DNA from 4 places in the Neobacillus sp. DFD-2R genome. Region 1 is predicted to be linked to each of the others. Evidence: a T-box and tRNA genes for the amino acid it is inferred to sense, from the RefSeq annotation. Region 1 holds a T-box; the other regions hold tRNA genes.
What was found. A T-box is a leader RNA that pairs with one kind of tRNA and senses whether it is charged. The one in region 1 lies ahead of argS (arginine--tRNA ligase), so its partner is inferred to be a tRNA-Arg.
Positions count from the first base shown of each region.

Region 1 (4,466 bases):
AGATAATGCAGGCCTTTTAAAACAAGGAGCAGATCAATTAGCAGCAGGAGCAGGTCAACTAAATCAAGGTCAAAGTCAATTGGCAGCCGGCGTTAACCAACTTTCTGCCGGTGCGAAACAGCTTACAGGCGGGCAGGTGCAGCTAACGCAAGGTTTAGGTGTCTTTGCTTCCAAGCTTAACGAGGCTGAGAAGGGCTTTAGCCAAATAACAGGCGGAAGCAGCAGCTTAACTTCAGGTTTAAACCAATTAGCATCAGGATCTGTGCTGCTTCAGGATGGCACTGAAAAGCTTGCGCTAGGTTCGACGCAATTAGCAGCTGGCACAGACAAACTTTCTAAGGGAAATGCTGACTTAAAGAATGGAATGGATCGTCTAGCTGATGGTTCGTCACAATTGACAAGCGGAATGGGAAAATTATCAGATGGCTCGAAGGAGTTAAGCACAGAGCTGAATAAGGGTGCGAACGATGTAAATGATGTCAAAGCGAATAAGAGTGTCTATAATATGTTCGCGAAGCCGGTTAATTTAAAAGAGGACCGGATGAATCAAGTTCCCGACTATGGTACCGGCTTTACCCCTTATTTCTTATCGCTAAGCTTGTTTGTCGGAGCACTGATGCTTTCAATTATCTTTCCAATGCTTGAACCGGCGACAACGCCGAAAAGTGGCTTTGGCTGGTTTGCAGGTAAATTTGGCATTTTGTTAACAGTCGGTATTGGTCAGGCGCTATTGGCTGACGTTGTACTCCTGCAAGGACTCGGATTAGTCGTGAAAAGTGTTCCATATTTTATTATGTTAAGTATTTTTGCAAGCTGGACGTTTTTAGCGATTATTCAATTCCTGGTTACTGTTCTTGATAATCCCGGCCGTTTCTTAGGGGTTATTATTTTAATCCTGCAATTAACAAGCAGTGCGGGAACGTATCCAATAGAATTAGTTCCAAAGATTTTACAGAAAATGAATCATTTCTTGCCAATGACTTATACGATTGCCGGATTTAGAGCCATTATTTCAACAGGGGATTTTAGCTTTTTATGGGAAAACATGACCTATATAGCCATTTTCTTTGTTGCTTTCCTCTCTGCAACACTTACATTCTTTATGGTTAAATTCAAGCGTCAAAATCATCTGCAATATCAGTAAAATAAAGAGCTATCTCCGGTTGGAGGCAGCTCTTTGCTTTTACTTTTTAATGAAAGCAAACACTTTTGCTTTCGTAGTAACATTACTTTTGCTGTTAACCGTATAATCCTCCATAAGACTTAAAAACATTCCAAAACCGAAAACAGTCATGGAGGCAATTATGATTCCGATGCCTAATGTGGAGAGGAAATAACCCTGGTTGTAAACGTTTACAAAAAGGCCGAATAAAAAAATCATAATTCCGAGGCTAATTCCAAACGTAGATGCCTTTTTAAAGTTAAGTAGGGTTTTTAACTGTTTTTCTTTCATCGTTACCAACTCCTTATACTGAATATTCTATCAATTGTCACGATTTTGTCAAATCTTTTTTAAAATTCTAAAAATTAAATAGTCGAAAGTTGATGTTAGATAAAAACTCGGGTATAATACCCGAGTTTTTTGTTATGTTCGCTTACTTAAATTCTCCTGTGCCATTTTCACAAGCTCGCGGACCATACTTCCGCCCAGCCTTCCGCCGACTTTTCCTGCCTGTTCGGAGGTCAGCTGCCCATTGTACCCTTTTTTCAATGGAACACCGGTTTCTTCTGCTGCTTCAAACTTCGCATCCTCAGGATTTTGAACATTTGCAACCTTTGCTTTTAGCTCATCCAATCCTCTTCTCGCTTCAGGGATAAGTATTTTGTTTCTTCTGGACATAGTAAATCCTCCTTTACCATTATGATTTCCCCATTTTAAAAAATAAAAAAAATAAACTGCCTCTGGATAAATCCTTTTTTATCCAGTATAATAACTGATAATCAATTCGGAAAAAATCAATGAAAAAGAGAGTAGTTATCTGTGAGGTGCAAGCGAGTCAGGGGTGGTGGGAGCCTGATACAGAGCGGATAATGAAGCGCACTTTTGAGATGCCTGCCTGAAAATTGTAGGGTATGCCGGAGAATGCTCCGTTAACAAAGTAAGCCGGTTCTTTTGAACAATTAGAGTGGTACCGCGGGTTAACTCTCGTCTCTTTATATAGAGGCGGGAGTTTTTTGTTTCGTTGAAAATTTATAAAAAGTTTAATCTTTGAGAATTGTGAGCTTTTCTGCAAAAAAAAGGAGGTCTAAAAAATGAATTTTAAAAAGGAACTTGCAGCACTGTTTTTTGCGGCACTGGATAGTGAAATCCCCGCTGGTGAATTAGAACTGCTGATTGAAAAGCCAAAAAGCGAGGTGCATGGAGATTTAGCCTTTCCATGCTATTCCTTAGCCAAAACACAGAGAAAATCGCCAAATGTAATTGCCCAACTACTAAGTGAAAAGATTAAGTCACCCATTTTTGAAAAAATAGAAGTCATTGGTGCCTACGTGAATGTATTTTTAAACAAACAGACGGTTGCCAAAGAATTGATAGCTGAAATCATTCAGCAAAAAGAAAGCTATGGTGCTCTTGAATTAGGAGAAGGCGGTAAGGTAACGATTGATATGTCGTCTCCTAATATTGCCAAGCCTTTTTCGATGGGGCATTTGCGTTCGACTGTTATCGGCAACTCCTTAGCATTAATTGCGGAAAAATGTGACTATAACCCGATAAAGATTAACCATCTGGGTGACTGGGGGACGCAATTCGGGAAGCTGATCACCGCTTATAAGCTTTGGGGAGATTCGGATCGAGTAAGAAATAATCCTATTAAAGAATTGTTGGCACTATATATCAAATTTCATGAAGAAGCGGAAGCAGATCCATCCCTTATTGAAGAGGGCCGAAAATGGTTTAAAAGGCTGGAGGATGGAGATGCAGAAGCATTCAAGCTTTGGCAATGGTTTCGGGATGAGTCATTAAAAGAGTTTTCAAGAATTTATGAGTTAATGAACGTTCAATTTGACTCATTTGCAGGGGAAGCCTTCTATAATGATAAAATGGACCCCGTTGTTAAACTCCTGGAGGAAAAACAATTGCTGGTGGAATCTGATCAAGCCTTAGTCGTTGAGTTGACAGAAGAGCAGCTGCCGCCATGTCTAATAAAAAAATCGGATGGAGCCACCCTTTATGCAACCCGTGATTTAGCAGCGGCCATCTATCGGAAGGAAAACTACGACTTTAAGAAATCCTTATACGTTGTTGGGCATGAACAAAGCCTGCATTTTAAACAGCTAATCTCCGTTTTGGATAAAATGGGTTACGGATGGGCCCGCCAAATGGTACATGTCCCATTTGGAATGATGCTTAAAGACGGAAAGAAAATGTCGACGAGAAAAGGGAAGGTTATTTTACTGGAGGAAGTGCTTAATGAGTCCATCTCAATGGCACGCCAAAATATTGAAGAAAAAAACCCGCTCCTTGCTAACAAAGACACTGTTGCGAAACTAGTTGGAGTTGGTGCCGTCATTTTCCATGACCTAAAAAACTATCGAATGAATGATATTGAATTTTCTCTTGAAGAAATGCTTCGATTTGAAGGGGAAACAGGTCCGTACGTACAATATACGTTTGCGAGAGCATGTTCCATTTTACGAAAAGGCCAATGGCAAGCTGATCTACCGGCAGAAATAAATCATTGTTCTTGGGAAAAGGAATGGAAGGTAATCAGTTTATTAATGGAGTTCCCTAATGCCGTTAAAAGAGCGTTTGAGAATCTGGATCCATCACAGATCGCAAAGTATGTTGTCGACCTTGCCCAATCTTTTAATAAATACTATGGTGAAGTAAAAATACTTGAAGAAAATGCTGACCAACAAGCAAGATTAGCGCTGGTAGCCTCCGTAACAATCGTCCTTAAAGAAGGCTTACGATTACTCGGGCTGGAAGCTCCTGAGGAAATGTAGAAGCGTATTATTTCAATAATTGGATGATTTTGGTTAAAATATAATAGAGTAAATATGGGGAGGCAGATAAAGATGAGCGAATTACTATTTAAACATTTTGAGCTGACAAGAAGTCTCTTTGTTAAGAATGTGGATGCGCTGGATGAGTGTATTGTCGACGTACAACCTAAAGGCTTTAATAACACGATACACTGGCATATTGGTCATGTATTAACGGTCGCAGAGCAATTTATGTTTGGCTATCCCAAAAAATCAAGTCATTTACCCGAAAAATATATGAATCTATTTGGATCACGAACGAAACCGGCTGATTGGCAGGAGGATGTCCCATCTGTCAGCGAATTATCAGCACAGTTAAAAGAACAAATTGAACGGATTAAGGAGATTCCGGCAGCGAACTTGAATGAAAAGCTAAAAAGCCCGTTCCATGGTCTGGAGACCTATGGAGAGATCGCTAACTTTGCGATTTTCCATGAATCCAACCATTTGGGGCAAATTCAGGCAATGAAACGTGTTAT
Region 1 is NZ_CM173228.1:5,256,009-5,260,474, reverse strand. Features, by position in the region: gene AC3ANV_RS26365 (YhgE/Pip family protein) at 1-1,144, shown strand, start outside; gene AC3ANV_RS26360 (hypothetical protein) at 1,184-1,453, opposite strand; gene AC3ANV_RS26355 (alpha/beta-type small acid-soluble spore protein) at 1,586-1,840, opposite strand; T-box leader at 1,951-2,157, shown strand; gene argS (arginine--tRNA ligase) at 2,254-3,948, shown strand; gene AC3ANV_RS26345 (DinB family protein) at 4,021-4,466, shown strand, end outside.

Region 2 (4,466 bases), 1.0 Mb from region 1:
GAAAGCATTCAAGCAATTCGGCAGGCTGATTTAATAATAATTGGCCCGGGAAGCTTATACACCAGTATTCTGCCGAATCTTCTCGTTCCCAGATTGGGGGATGAAATCTGTCGCTCTCATGCAAATAAGGTATATATTTGTAATTTGATGACACAAGCCGGAGAAACGCATGGGTTTACCGCAAGTGATCATGTTCAGGCTATTTACGATCACATGAGCGGTGCGTGCATTAATACGATATTAGTAAATAATGAAGAGATTCCCCCGGATATCCAGCTTCGCTATAATGAGGAGTTAGCGGATCCGGTACAATATGATTTGCCGCGGCTATATGAGCTTGGGCTTGAAGTAGTTCATGCAGATATTGCCGTACAGGAAAATGGGGCACTTCGGCATGATCCGAAAAAAGTAGCCCAAATTTTATATAATTTATTAATAACTGAAACCAAAAAGCGCTTTGATGCGTAAATAAAGGTGTCCGGTAAAAAGGGGGGTGAAGGGGATGTCTTTCGCTTCGGAAACGAAAAAAGAATTAACGAACCTGGAAGTGAAATCGTGCTGTATTCAAGCAGAGCTTTCCGCTTTAATTCGCATGAACGGTTCTCTATCATTCTCCAATCGTAAGTTAATTGTCGATATTCAAACTGAAAATGCAGCAATCGCCAGAAGAATATATACATTACTAAAAAAGAGTTACCAAATTCAAGTTGAGCTGCTGGTAAGGAAAAAAATGCGTTTGAAAAAAAATAATGTCTATATTGTCCGTTTATCGCAGCAAGCAAGAGAAATACTTGAGGATACAAAAATCCTAGGTGAAGGATTCACCTTCATTCATGATATTTCTAAGGAGCTAGTGAAAAAGAAGTGTTGTAAGCGTTCTTATTTACGGGGAGCATTTCTAGCCGGAGGCTCAGTAAACAACCCTGAAACGTCTTCTTATCATTTGGAAATTTTTTCGCTTTATAAAGAACATAATGATTCTTTGTGCGAATTGATGAATACATTTGGTTTAAACAGTAAAACGCTCGAGCGAAAAAAGGGCTTCATTACCTATCTAAAAGAGGCAGAAAAAATAACCGAATTTTTGAATATCATTGGTGCCCATAATGCCTTGCTTCGTTTTGAGGATGTAAGAATTGTAAGGGATATGAGGAATTCCGTTAATCGTCTTGTAAATTGTGAAACAGCAAACTTAAATAAAACAATCGGTGCTTCCATCAGGCAGGTAGAAAATATCCGCTTTATTGACCAAACTGTCGGGCTTCATATTTTGCCTGATAAGTTAAGGGAAATTGCCGAACTGCGGATGAATTTTACGGATGTTACCTTAAAAGAGTTAGGGGAAATGGTCTCAGGCGGATCCATTAGTAAGTCGGGGATAAATCATAGATTAAGAAAAATAGATGAAATTGCTGAAAAATTGCGTCTAGGTGAATTAGATCCAAGAAAATAGAAAAATTACATGAGGAGGAATTTTGTAATGAGGGTAAAACAAGCAGAAGTAAAATTGAAAACAGGGCTTCAAGCACGACCTGCAGCCTTATTTGTCCAAGAAGCAAACCGATTTTCATCGGATATATTTCTTGAAAAGGATGGAAAAAAGGTAAATGCAAAAAGCATAATGGGATTAATGAGTCTTGCTGTTGGTACAGGAGTTGTGATTAACATTGTGGCTGATGGTGATGATGAAGAAAATGCGATTAATGTATTAAGCGAATTTATCGAAAAAGAACATTAAAAAAAGGGTTTGGCGGTTACAGCCAAACCCTTACTGTTTACTTTTTATTTTTTTCATCAAATAGGTTACGTGTGATGATTTGGTCAATCAGGCCATATTCCTTTGCTCTTTCCGCTGTCATGAAATTATCGCGGTCTGTATCTTTTTGAATAACCTCAAGTGGCTGGCCTGTACGTTCGGCTAAAATTCCATTTAATTTTTCACGAAGGAATAGAATGCGTTTTGCCGCAATTTCAATTTCCGTTGCTTGTCCTTGTGCACCGCCAAGTGGCTGGTGAATCATAACTTCCGCGTTAGGCAGAGCATAGCGCTTCCCTTTTTCACCTGCGGCTAGTAAGAAAGCACCCATCGATGCTGCCATACCTATACATACCGTAGATACATTTGCTTTAATATATTGCATTGTATCATAAATCGCCATCCCGGCTGTGATACTTCCACCCGGACTATTGATGTAAAGTGTAATGTCTTTTTCAGGGTTTTCCGCTTCAAGGAATAATAACTGTGCAACAATAGAATTGGCAACATGATCATCAATGGCACTGCCAAGCATAATAATCCGGTCTTTTAAAAGACGGGAATAAATGTCATATGCTCTCTCGCCCCGATTTGTTTGTTCAATAACTGTAGGAATCAAATTCATTTTTCTTCCTCCTCCTGAGTTTGAAAGTGAAAATAATATGTATTGTTATCATACACTGATGGTCAATAAAGGTCAAACAAATTGACTTTAAATTGTTCGACAACTTTCCCTATTCCATCATAACCAATCAGGAGTATTTTAAACCTATTAAGTACTTGCAAAGTTTTAGAACATGGCATATAATATGAAGGTCGCTAATATTTGCCCTCGTGGTGCAACGGATAGCACGTAAGATTCCGGTTCTTGAGATGTGGGTTCGATTCCTGCCGAGGGCGTAATAAAGTCAATGTTAACAGTGCCTCTACGCTTTACTACAAAGCGTCGGGGCATTTTTCATTTTGGGTACAGTTCAACCAAAAAAACCACGCATAAAAACCACGCAGTGCAGGACGCTCCTTACGTTAATTCGAAGGAGGGATCCGCTATGAAACGAAGAAACACCATTACGAATGTTTCCGTACAACACGCTCTTGAAAGAAATACCACGCAATTACAGGTCTCAAATTCTCAAAACGCTGTCAAAGAATTCTTAAGGCATTGCCGTATTAAAGGACTTTCAACCGATACCGTAAAATTCTACGATAAAGAACGTTTAAAAGACGTTTCATTTGATGGCAAAGGAACGATTAATGTCGAATATGCTAAAAACCGATACGCTCGCCGTATACCCCTTACAAAGCGTCTGAGAGAGGTATTAAAAGCTTATATCCAAGAACGTGGGGTATTGGACACCGACATTTTATTTATTAGCGTGCATTCGAAATGCAACCCTCGATGTTTAAGGATCAAGAACGCCAGCCTAAACCGTTAATTGACGTCTATGAACTCGAGGAATTCGACCAGCGGATATGTTATGCGATGGAGTACCATCTTGCAGTTAAGTTAACTGTATGGGACGATGGCTTTACGGAGGAAGTTACAGTCCACGTTCACTACGTTGATTCGATTTCCCATGATCTGCATATAGAGGATAATGCAGGAAAATTCGAGCAGATAACTTTTGAACATGTGGTCGGGAGGGTTGTTATAGATTAGGCGGACACTATCGATACCAATTAGCAATTAGATAATTGAAAGCGCAATGCTAGCTTAGTTTTTATGAATGTGAAGTTACTCTGCAAACCTACTATTGCCCCCGACTTCCAAACCCATTTCGAATGCACTTGTAATTAAAAATCGCCAAACTGTTACAGTGTAACGAAACAAGCTAAAGGGGGGAAAGTCCACACCCATAATATATACCTTCAAACGATGAATTCATTTCATGTTAGTTTGATGGATTTCTTGAATCCGGAAGAAAAGTATTTATAACGGGGCAATGGCCGTGTTCTAGGTGCACTATTAGGCATACGTATACATAGTTCTAAAAAATAAAAGAGGTGAATGATTTTGTCCTTCCCGAACATTCCTAATATTACGCCTACCATTTCGGTTACGGTAGAGGAGACGATTCCTTTACTATTAAGTTCTATTGCCCTTGAAGAATTAGCTCTTGCTCACATCATGAATGCCGAGGCAGAGAAGCTTCAATTTGTTTTAGGAACACTAGAAGGCGCAACAACCAGGTTGTCTCCTGCTGTATTTTCAGTAACTGATCTTCTTACGGTCGACTCAAGTGCTCAAAGAACCCTTCGTGATGTCATTAAGAAGGAAATGCTGCTAGAATTTAAGTTTGAAAACATTCTTGATTTAATCAGACCAGCCAATCCATTAAGTACTCCGACAACAGCTACATTTACTAACCCGTTTCCGATTATTATCGATGGCGACACGGTGGGACCGACCAATCCATTAAGTACTCCGACAACAGCTACATTTACTAACCCGTTTCCGATTATTATCGATGGCGACACGGAGGGACCAGCCAATCCATTAAGTACTCCGACAACAGCTACATTTACTAACCCGCTTCCGATTATTATCGATGGCGACACGGAGGGACCAGCCGCTCCATATCCGTCATCTATTAACGTGGCAGGTTTGACTGGTACCATTGCTAAAGTGACAGTGACATTAAATAATATGTCCCACACCTTCCCGGGTGACCTTGATATCTTACTTGTTGGACCACAGGGTCAGAATATT
Region 2 is NZ_CM173228.1:787,000-791,465, forward strand. Features, by position in the region: gene AC3ANV_RS03735 (gluconeogenesis factor YvcK family protein) at 1-468, shown strand, start outside; gene whiA (DNA-binding protein WhiA) at 503-1,453, shown strand; gene AC3ANV_RS03745 (HPr family phosphocarrier protein) at 1,481-1,738, shown strand; gene clpP (ATP-dependent Clp endopeptidase proteolytic subunit ClpP) at 1,776-2,381, opposite strand; tRNA gene AC3ANV_RS03755 (tRNA-Arg) at 2,585-2,656, shown strand; gene AC3ANV_RS03760 (hypothetical protein) at 2,806-3,192, shown strand; gene AC3ANV_RS03765 (YolD-like family protein) at 3,144-3,416, shown strand; gene AC3ANV_RS03770 (alpha-helical endospore appendage domain-containing protein) at 3,771-4,466, shown strand, end outside.
Region 2: it encodes a tRNA-Arg, which carries the amino acid that the T-box ahead of argS (arginine--tRNA ligase) is inferred to sense. The anticodon was not compared.

Region 3 (4,466 bases), 1.3 Mb from region 1:
AACCATCTTTTTACGATTGACAGTTTTAAAAGGTAACAAAACTTTTGTTTATTCGCATGATAAATTTAAATTTTACAAAAATTATTGACATGTTTGTGTATATGAATATAATAGATTCATAGCCACGTTACAAAACCTAACATGAAAATAGGAGGAATATTAACATATGGTATTAGCACTAGAAATCGAAAACAAGTTAAGCGAAATTAAAGAAATTATCGAGAAGAAAAATGTCGAGCTTCTACATATGCAATTTGTAGATCTTGAAGGAACTTTAAAGAATGTTACAATCACAGCACAACAACTTGAAGATGCTGTTGAAGGAAAAATCATGTTTGACGGTTCTTCTATCGTTGGATTCTCTCCTATTAACAAATCTGACCTTTACCTCCAACCGGACCTTAACACTTTTGCTGTTCTTCCTTGGTCTGTTGAAGAAGGATATTCCGAAGCACGCTTCCTTTGCAGCGTAACGAATCCTGATGGAACTTTATTCGAGGGTGATACACGTAACGTATTAAAAAAGACTGTTGAAAAAGCTGCTAAAAAAGGTTATAGCATTTCCGTCGGACCTGAATTGGAATTTTTCTTGTTCAAAACCGATGAAGATGGAAGGCCTACTGTAAAAACGCATGATGTGGGCGGCTACTTTGAGCCATCACCTCACGACATTGGCGAACGCGTTCGCTTGGAAATTTACCGCGCTTTGAAAGCGATGGGCTTTACAATCGAAGCTTCTCACCACGAAGTAGCAGAGGGACAACATGAAATTAACTTTAAGTACGCAGATGCTTTAACAGCTGCTGACAACGCTACAACGTATAAGTGGGTTGTTAAAACTGTTGCTAAGCAATTCGGATTACATGCTTCTTTCATGCCAAAACCGGTATTTGGTATCAATGGCTCCGGAATGCACGTAAATATGTCTTTCTTCAAAGATGGTCAAAACGTTTTCTTCGATGAAAACGATGGTCTTCAATTATCAGAAACTGCTTACCAATTTATCGCCGGTTTATTAGAGAATGTAAAGAACTTTGCTGCGGTTACGAATCCGCTAGTTAACTCATACAAGCGTTTGGTTCCGGGATATGAAGCTCCTTGCTATATCGCTTGGTCTGCTTCCAATCGTTCTGCCTTGATCCGTATCCCAGCCAAAAAAGGAATGGCAACTCGCGTAGAACTTCGTTGTCCGGATCCATCTGCTAACCCATATTTGACGTTTGCTGTTATTGCAGCAGCTGGCCTTGACGGTGTTGACAGAGAATTAACTCCTGTTAGCTCTGTAAATGAAGATATCTTCCATATGTCAGTCGAAGAGCGTGAAGAACGCGGAATCGACAGCTTGCCAGGAAGCCTTGAGACTGCTGTAGAAGCTTTGGAAGACGGTCATATCGGTCGGGAAGTTCTTGGAGAGCATGTCTTTAACGAATATGTTGCTTTGAAAAAGTCTGAATGGGATAGCTACCGTACAGCTGTTCATACTTGGGAACTTCAAAACTACCAAGCTAAGTTCTAATTTTAATAAAAAAAGGGAGTCCTCCAAAATTTGGAGGACTCCTATATTTTTTCGAAAACATTATGATTTTTGAAGCTCATTTACAGTGACAAAACGATAACCTTCTTTTGTTAAACTCTTTAGTATTCCTTCTATCGTTTTGAGTTCGTTGCCGGTTTTATCATACATAGGATGAAGTAAAATAATAGAACCTGGTTTCACACTTTTGCTTACGTAATTTACTTTGTCAGAAGCCAAGGTATAATAAGTGTCCGGTTCAAGACTCCATGTAATGGTATCTCTGTGATGTTTCATTAAATAATAGGGCAGACCGATTAGCTTTTTGCCATTAGGCGGCCGAAAATCGATTTCTCCCTTATATCCCGTTTGGCGAATTAATTGATCGGTTTTTTCAATTTCTTCTTTTATGAAGGATTGACTTTTGAAAACCATCCGTTGATGGGAGTAGGTATGATTGCCAATTTGATTCCCTGCTTCCGCTATTTTCTTTCCTTCTTCGGGATTTTTCTTTAGCTCATTTCCAATAAGGAAAAAGGTTGCCTTCGCATGGTATTTGTTTAAAAGGGGCAAAATTTGGTCCACATTTTTTGTCGGCCCATCATCAAAGGTTAACGCAACAACCTTTTTATTTGTTTCAACATGACCGGTTAGCCCGCCAAATAACTGATATGTTCGTGAATTCATTAATTTATAAGTGCCAAATAAAAGTATGAGAAGTGCCAGCAATAAAATTCCAAATATGTATAGCCTTTTTTTCATGTATTTACCTCTATTTCTTATTTCTGCAAAACTGATTCTATTATACCGTAATTTTTATTCATACGATTGGGATAAATATATTATTCAATACCAACTTATTTATTTATTGACCTTTTTCGATTAACTTATTATAATTAATAACGTTCCTTATTTTAATGTCCCAGTAGCTCAGCAGGATAGAGCAACAGTTTCCTAAACTGTAGGTCGGAGGTTCGAATCCTCTCTGGGACGCTATACATTTAAAAACGCTATGTTATGCGATTTGTTACTCGTTCAATCAGACGGTGACAATGACGTGACATAGCGTTTTTTCATGTAACTTTAGGACGTGTTTTTTTACGCTATAGGACTACAAATCAGTACATTTTTCCACTTTCTGTTTAATATGCTCTTACATTTAGGCGTATCCGATATGATAACCCCCGTCTTTCTTGGCGATGGGGCACTGATCCCCTTTGTAGTTTGATACAACAAAAAAAACGACCCAAATTACGAGTCGTTGACAATTTAAAATTTTATTAGGCTCGATTTAAAACAGGATAGTAGTAGTCATCTGTTGGATGTTTTTGAAATTCCAGTTCAACATTACTAATGATTTTCGTAGTTTTAAAACCCTCTTGAACTTCAATGAAGATTTTTCCATCGTCTCTTTCACTTATAACAACATTGCTTTTTCCAAAATACAAATTCTTTCTACCACAGTGTGCTGTCCCTTTAATTCTTCCGCCAATAGTCTCAGGAGTATAAGTATACAACATCCTCTCACCTCCTTAATGATTTATTCGACAGAACTGATGTTAACCCTTTCAATTGTAAAAATAAATTTCAAATCTAATATCGTTTCAAACATATTTGTCAAAAAAGCACACATAATAACTTCACCGATTCGTACGGCAACGTCTACTAAGCGTAATATTCAACTGTAAAGTCAAAAGGGTATTCCTTTCGTATTGGGTTACGTGCTGATAGTTTCCGTAATTTTTCGGAAATGTTCCTACTGTAGGTAATCCGCTTACTGCTTCAAGGCTCGATCTTCTCTTCGATAGAACCCGTTTCAAATGTATCCAATTCTATGTCGAGTCTAATAACTTATCTTGACGCTTCTGATTCTCGGATTATTTTATTCAATATGCTTTAATCGTTTCAGTAAGTAAGCAAACTTTTACAACACTTTAGGGATACAGTCTAGTCCGAGTCACACAGTCTAGTTCCGTCTAGTACCGCTTCTGCAAACGACAATAAATCGTTGTAAACTGAAATTATTGACAATCACGAAACTATTCTGCAAAGGTTCATAAACTAAAGGTCGTAGGACTAAGGTTACACTATGAGTCATTAATACCGTCCAATCACCGTAATGACAATACATTGACATATCGTTGACATACCGTTTAGTTTCCTAGACTGTAGGTCGGAGGTTCGAATCCTCTCTGGGACGTACAAAAACCCTTGCCATGGCAAGGGTTTTTCTGTTTTAACTGAGTAAGAACTATCTATTTTTAAGCTTCAATTTTGTGAGATTCTATTAAAATAGAAGCTTGGAAATCACTACTTATAACTAATTAAGTTATAATAATAAAAAAAGATTTTTGAGGTGAATAGGCATTGGATTTTTATTCAAATTCAGACCAACAAGTAAAAAAAGTTGATGACGAAGAATATAAAGAAAAAGATTATGCTACTAGACAAGAAGTAGAAAGCGAACCAGAAGAAAGAGGATATAAACAATGGATTATAGGTAAGAAAAAGAAAAAAGGAGATGAGAACGGCCAAACGGGAGTATATTTGCCATCCAGATCCAGATCGTCAAATAAGAAAAAGAAAAGGGAAATGTTCTCAGTAAAACTAGTCTTTAAGATATTTGTAGTAGCAGCTGTTTGTTTCAACTTCAAATTCATTTGGAACTTTATGAAAGATCCTATTGGTAATTTTACGTTTTACCATACATTAGTTGTACTTGGCATATGTGCGGGCATTAATTTTTTGGCTGTATGGATTCTGTTTTATAAAAGGCCGTTTATGAGATTTTATCTTTCCTTATTTGCAATTTTGGGATCATTTGGGTATTACTTCTACGTAAATTACACTAATCACTCCTTTTTGGGGAATAATATGATAACTTCTTTGCTTGTTGTTATTTCAGTTTTGATGGTCATTAATCCTAAAGTAAATTATTACCTAAAAAGCATCG
Region 3 is NZ_CM173228.1:3,908,688-3,913,153, forward strand. Features, by position in the region: gene glnA (type I glutamate--ammonia ligase) at 167-1,516, shown strand; gene AC3ANV_RS19520 (polysaccharide deacetylase family protein) at 1,577-2,275, opposite strand; tRNA gene AC3ANV_RS19525 (tRNA-Arg) at 2,433-2,506, shown strand; gene AC3ANV_RS19530 (hypothetical protein) at 2,794-3,033, opposite strand; gene AC3ANV_RS19535 (hypothetical protein) at 3,881-4,466, shown strand, end outside.
Region 3: it encodes a tRNA-Arg, which carries the amino acid that the T-box ahead of argS (arginine--tRNA ligase) is inferred to sense. The anticodon was not compared.

Region 4 (4,466 bases), 1.6 Mb from region 1:
CAACCGGCTCAATACCTGCTTCGTCAATAGCATTTCCGTATGCTTCCGGTAGAATAATATCTAATGCATCTTGATAAAGAGATTCAACACCGAAACGCTTTTCAAACATTCCACGAGGCATTTTTCCTTTACGGAATCCCGGAACGCTAACTTGTTTAACTACTTTTTGGAATGCCGCTTCTAAGCCTTTGCTTACTTCCTCTGCACTTACTTCAACTGTAAGAACACCGCGGTTTCCTTCTAACTTTTCCCACTTTGCAGTCATACTAATTTCCCTCCAACAATCTATTCTCATTTCATTCTTAACGAATTAGTAGGAATATGCTTGTCTATCAAGTCAATATCCTCTTTTGCTGTAAAATTTTTATTTTTACACGGGTGCAACCCCTACATTATAACATAGGTTTATCTTCTTTCAACAGCAATACCTATATATTAGGATATGAAATTTCTTCTATTCCCCTTATTTTGGCCATTGCAAGCTTAATTTTTTCACTTGAAACCTGATATTCGCTAGAGATATTGTTAATTTCAGGCTCTATTCCAAGGTAATCATGCGCCAGTAAATGAAAAGCTGCGGCCCATGCATCGGTGTTTTCCTGTTGAAGGTCGAATGGATAGCTGATAAAAAAAATCCGTTCAACCAATCCTATAATATTTTCAAAAAGAACAGGATTACTATTTTCCAATCTATCTCTTAATAATTCTACTATCTCTTTCATTTTTGGCTGTAAATTAATTTCCGGGAGTTCAGTTGGAATAATTTTCAGTGGAATATTAAATTTGTTTACCGTTAATTCTTTGTCATATTCTTGTTCTTTTAAAAGAGTCAGCAGCATCGTTTTTAGAAAAGGATGGCCATCTTCTGCGATTAAATAGGCTTGGATTTCAGGAATATACGGACGAACATTTTTTTCTGCCAGATTTGCTATTACCAACATTTGTTGATTCAAATTATGTAAGGAAAAAAGATTTAACTTATTCAGCTCCTTTTCCTCGGGTAAATCATCATTTAACTCAGGCTGAATATTCTCCGCCATACGGCGGCTGAACTGAAGGATGGTTAAAAAGTGATCCAGTTTTTCCGGCGGAATTTCTTTTTCTTCTAAAAGCGCTTCGATTGTTGACACAATTTCAGGGTATTCATGAAGCTGAATGAGAATGGTTAAATAAAGGTCGACCAACTGAAAATAGTCACCGATCCCCTTCAACAGCATCTCATTAGCCAACTCTTTTGCTTTATGAAAAGAAGCTGCTTCAAAATAGGCGAGCACAAGCCCGATTAAAACGTCACCATTATCCGCATCAAGCCCTCTTGCCTCTTCCAAAAAGGTAATAGCTTCAGCAAAATTTTTCTTTTGCAGGCTTTCTAAGCCTTTGTCTGCTAATCTTTTTTCGAGTCCGGGAAAGAAGATGACATTATCTTTTCTTTGTGTTTTTCCCCGTTTTTTCATAAAAAACCGTCCTTACGTTTGTATTGAAAAATAGTGTAGCACGGAAAAATAGAAAAGACAAAAAAACTCTTAAATCATACGAAATAAGAGGTTAAAACAAAAAAAGTGCTTATTTGCACTTTTTAGTTAGCGTCCCAGGAGAGATTCGAACTCCCGACCGTACGCTTAGAAGGCGTATGCTCTATCCGGCTGAGCTACTGGGACATATTAAGTTATCGAAGACAAGATTTATTATATAATCCTGATATTTAAAAGTCAACATGTTTTCATTAATTTTTTAAGAAAGATAGAGGGGAGATCCTCTATCTTTTTGGTAATACAAATTCCCGAGCTAAATCCGCGAGTTCCCGCCCATTTAACTCAAACACAGAAAGTTTTATCCTATCATCAATTAAATCCAGAATCATATATGTTTTTTCAAACCGCTCCCGTGGCAGCCGGATACTTCCCGGATTTAAAAAGAGAATCCCGTCTATTACTTCTGCACCTATGACATGAGAGTGACCAAAACAAACAATATTGGCGTTAAATTCCTGAGCCTTATATTTTAAGTTCATCAATGACGTTTTAACAGAATATTTATGCCCATGGGTAATAAATATTTTGCGGTCGCCAATCTCTGTGACTGTTTCCAATGGATAGCCGCCAAAATCACAATTTCCCATTACCGTTAAATAACCTGAAATAGGTTGTTCATCAGGCATTAGTTGTGAATCACCGCAATGAATCATTAAATCGACTTCCTGAACATGCCTCTCCCGTAAAATCTCGAGCTCTTTTGTCAATCCATGGCTATCGCTTACGATTAAAATTTTGCTCATGATTGGTTAGTTCTTTCTAGTATAGAATCAAGAACAGTGTCTAGTTTTTTCAACGCATTTGCGCGATGACTGATTTTGTTTTTTTCTGAGGATGGCAGTTCCGCCATAGACAGTCCTTTTTCCGGCAAATAAAAAACCGGGTCATAGCCAAAGCCATTTGTACCTCTTCGTTCTGCAAGTATTTGGCCTTCACAGGTTCCTGAAACGGTAATTGTTTTTTGCTTTGGCATAGCAATCGCTAAGGCACAATAAAATCGGGCGGCTCGCTCCTCTGTTGGAATGTCTGTTAATTCGCTAAGAACTTTATCCGTATTTGCTTGATCATCTTTTTGCTCTCCTGCATATCGGGCAGAATAAATTCCCGGTCGTCCTTCAAGCGCATCGACCATTAGTCCTGAATCATCACCGATTACCATTTTATTTAATAGACGTGAAACAGCCTCTGCTTTCAGAATGGCATTCTCTTCAAAAGTAGTGCCTGTTTCTTCGACATCTGCGATTTCCGGAAAATCCAGCAGCGTTCGAACCGCAATTCCCCTTGATGCAAAAATATGCTCAAATTCCTTCGCTTTTCCAGGGTTTTTTGTCGCAATAATAACTTCTTTCATTTCGGATCTCCTCTATTTCTTTCTTCTCTCTTCTATTTTTTTTGTAATCTCATTTCCAAGGGCTATTTTTTGTTGTTCAAAAAGCTCCATTAACCCTTCTTGGGCTGCATGCAATAACTCTTGAAGCTGTGCATAAGAAAAGGTAGATTCCTCGCCCGTGCCTTGGAGCTCAACGAATTCTCCATTACCGGTCATGACAACATTCATATCCACTTGTGCTTTTGAATCTTCAGCATAGTTTAAATCTAGTACAGTCTGGTTATTTTTTAAAACTCCTACGCTCGTAGCTGCTAAGTAATCGGTAATTGGAAATTTAATCGCCTTTTTCTCAGCTAACGCATTTAAGGCAAGAGCCATCGCTACAAACGCACCCGTAATCGATGCTGTACGGGTTCCTCCATCGGCTTGAATGACATCACAATCAATCCATACCGTTCTTTCCCCAATAGCTCCTAAATCGACAATCGCCCGTAAGGCACGGCCAATTAACCGTTGAATTTCCATTGTCCTTCCTGATACCTTCCCTTTGGAAGACTCTCTTATGTTTCGGGATTCCGTTGCTCGGGGAAGCATCGAATATTCGGCAGTAATCCATCCTTTACCTTCTCCTCTCATAAAAGGCGGCACTCGATCTTCTATACTGGCAGTGCAAATCACCTTCGTATCACCCACAGAAATGAGGACAGAACCTTCGGGATGCTTCAAATAATTTGTTTCAATATGTATGGGTCTTAATTGCAATGATTCTCTTCCATCTACACGCACAAAAACTTCCTCCTTCATTGTGAGGTATTCCCCCACTTCTCTAACCGGCATATCCGCTTGCAAGAAACAAACTAAATAAAGAAGAGGCGGCATTAAAGCCAACCTCTTTCATGGTCACTATATAGTATAACAAAAATATTTTTTTAAAAACTACCCGTATTTACTTTTTCCGGACGAGTTACAGGCGCAGTTAATTTTTTACCGTCTTCTTTGACTAATCCTGCTTTTCCTTTTACGGTAACAGCTACTTGGTCAATTCCTTTTTGTTCTGTTAATGATAATACTAGCGTGTCTAATAAATGCTGTGAAATCATATTTTTCTTAAAGCTGCCGTAAATATTTTCATTAAAGTCCAGGGTAACCTTACCGTTTTCTACCTTCGGTGTCCCAAGCAGTTTTACATCTGACATAAACTCAGACACAAGGTTGGATTTTTCACTAGGTCCCTGAATTAATTCATTTACTACGGCAACAATATTGTCCTTCTCATTATTGCTAACCCTGCGTGTAACCGGTACATAGTAGTACGAACCTTCAACGCCGCCAATATAATAAACTGTAACAGGCTTTGTATTTGTAATATCAGTTACATCAGCCGTATCAATATTAATACCGCTCGCTCTTGATAGGTTTTCACTAATCGGGGTTCCTTTTACAGGCATTTGCGTTAATTCATGACCTGCCATTTGGAGCTTTACTTGCTTGATGGAATTAAATTGAGTCAATGTCCAAGTCACCGATTGAAGAATTTTCAATTCGTCTGCTGCCTGGTAATTCTTAAATTCTTTCGAAAAATCTACGGTTGCTACCCCGTCCTT
Region 4 is NZ_CM173228.1:1,371,444-1,375,909, reverse strand. Features, by position in the region: gene tig (trigger factor) at 1-265, opposite strand, end outside; gene AC3ANV_RS06625 (tetratricopeptide repeat protein) at 429-1,454, opposite strand; tRNA gene AC3ANV_RS06620 (tRNA-Arg) at 1,585-1,658, opposite strand; gene AC3ANV_RS06615 (metallophosphoesterase family protein) at 1,757-2,275, opposite strand; gene AC3ANV_RS06610 (XTP/dITP diphosphatase) at 2,272-2,883, opposite strand; gene rph (ribonuclease PH) at 2,896-3,648, opposite strand; gene AC3ANV_RS06600 (GerMN domain-containing protein) at 3,792-4,466, opposite strand, start outside.
Region 4: it encodes a tRNA-Arg, which carries the amino acid that the T-box ahead of argS (arginine--tRNA ligase) is inferred to sense. The anticodon was not compared.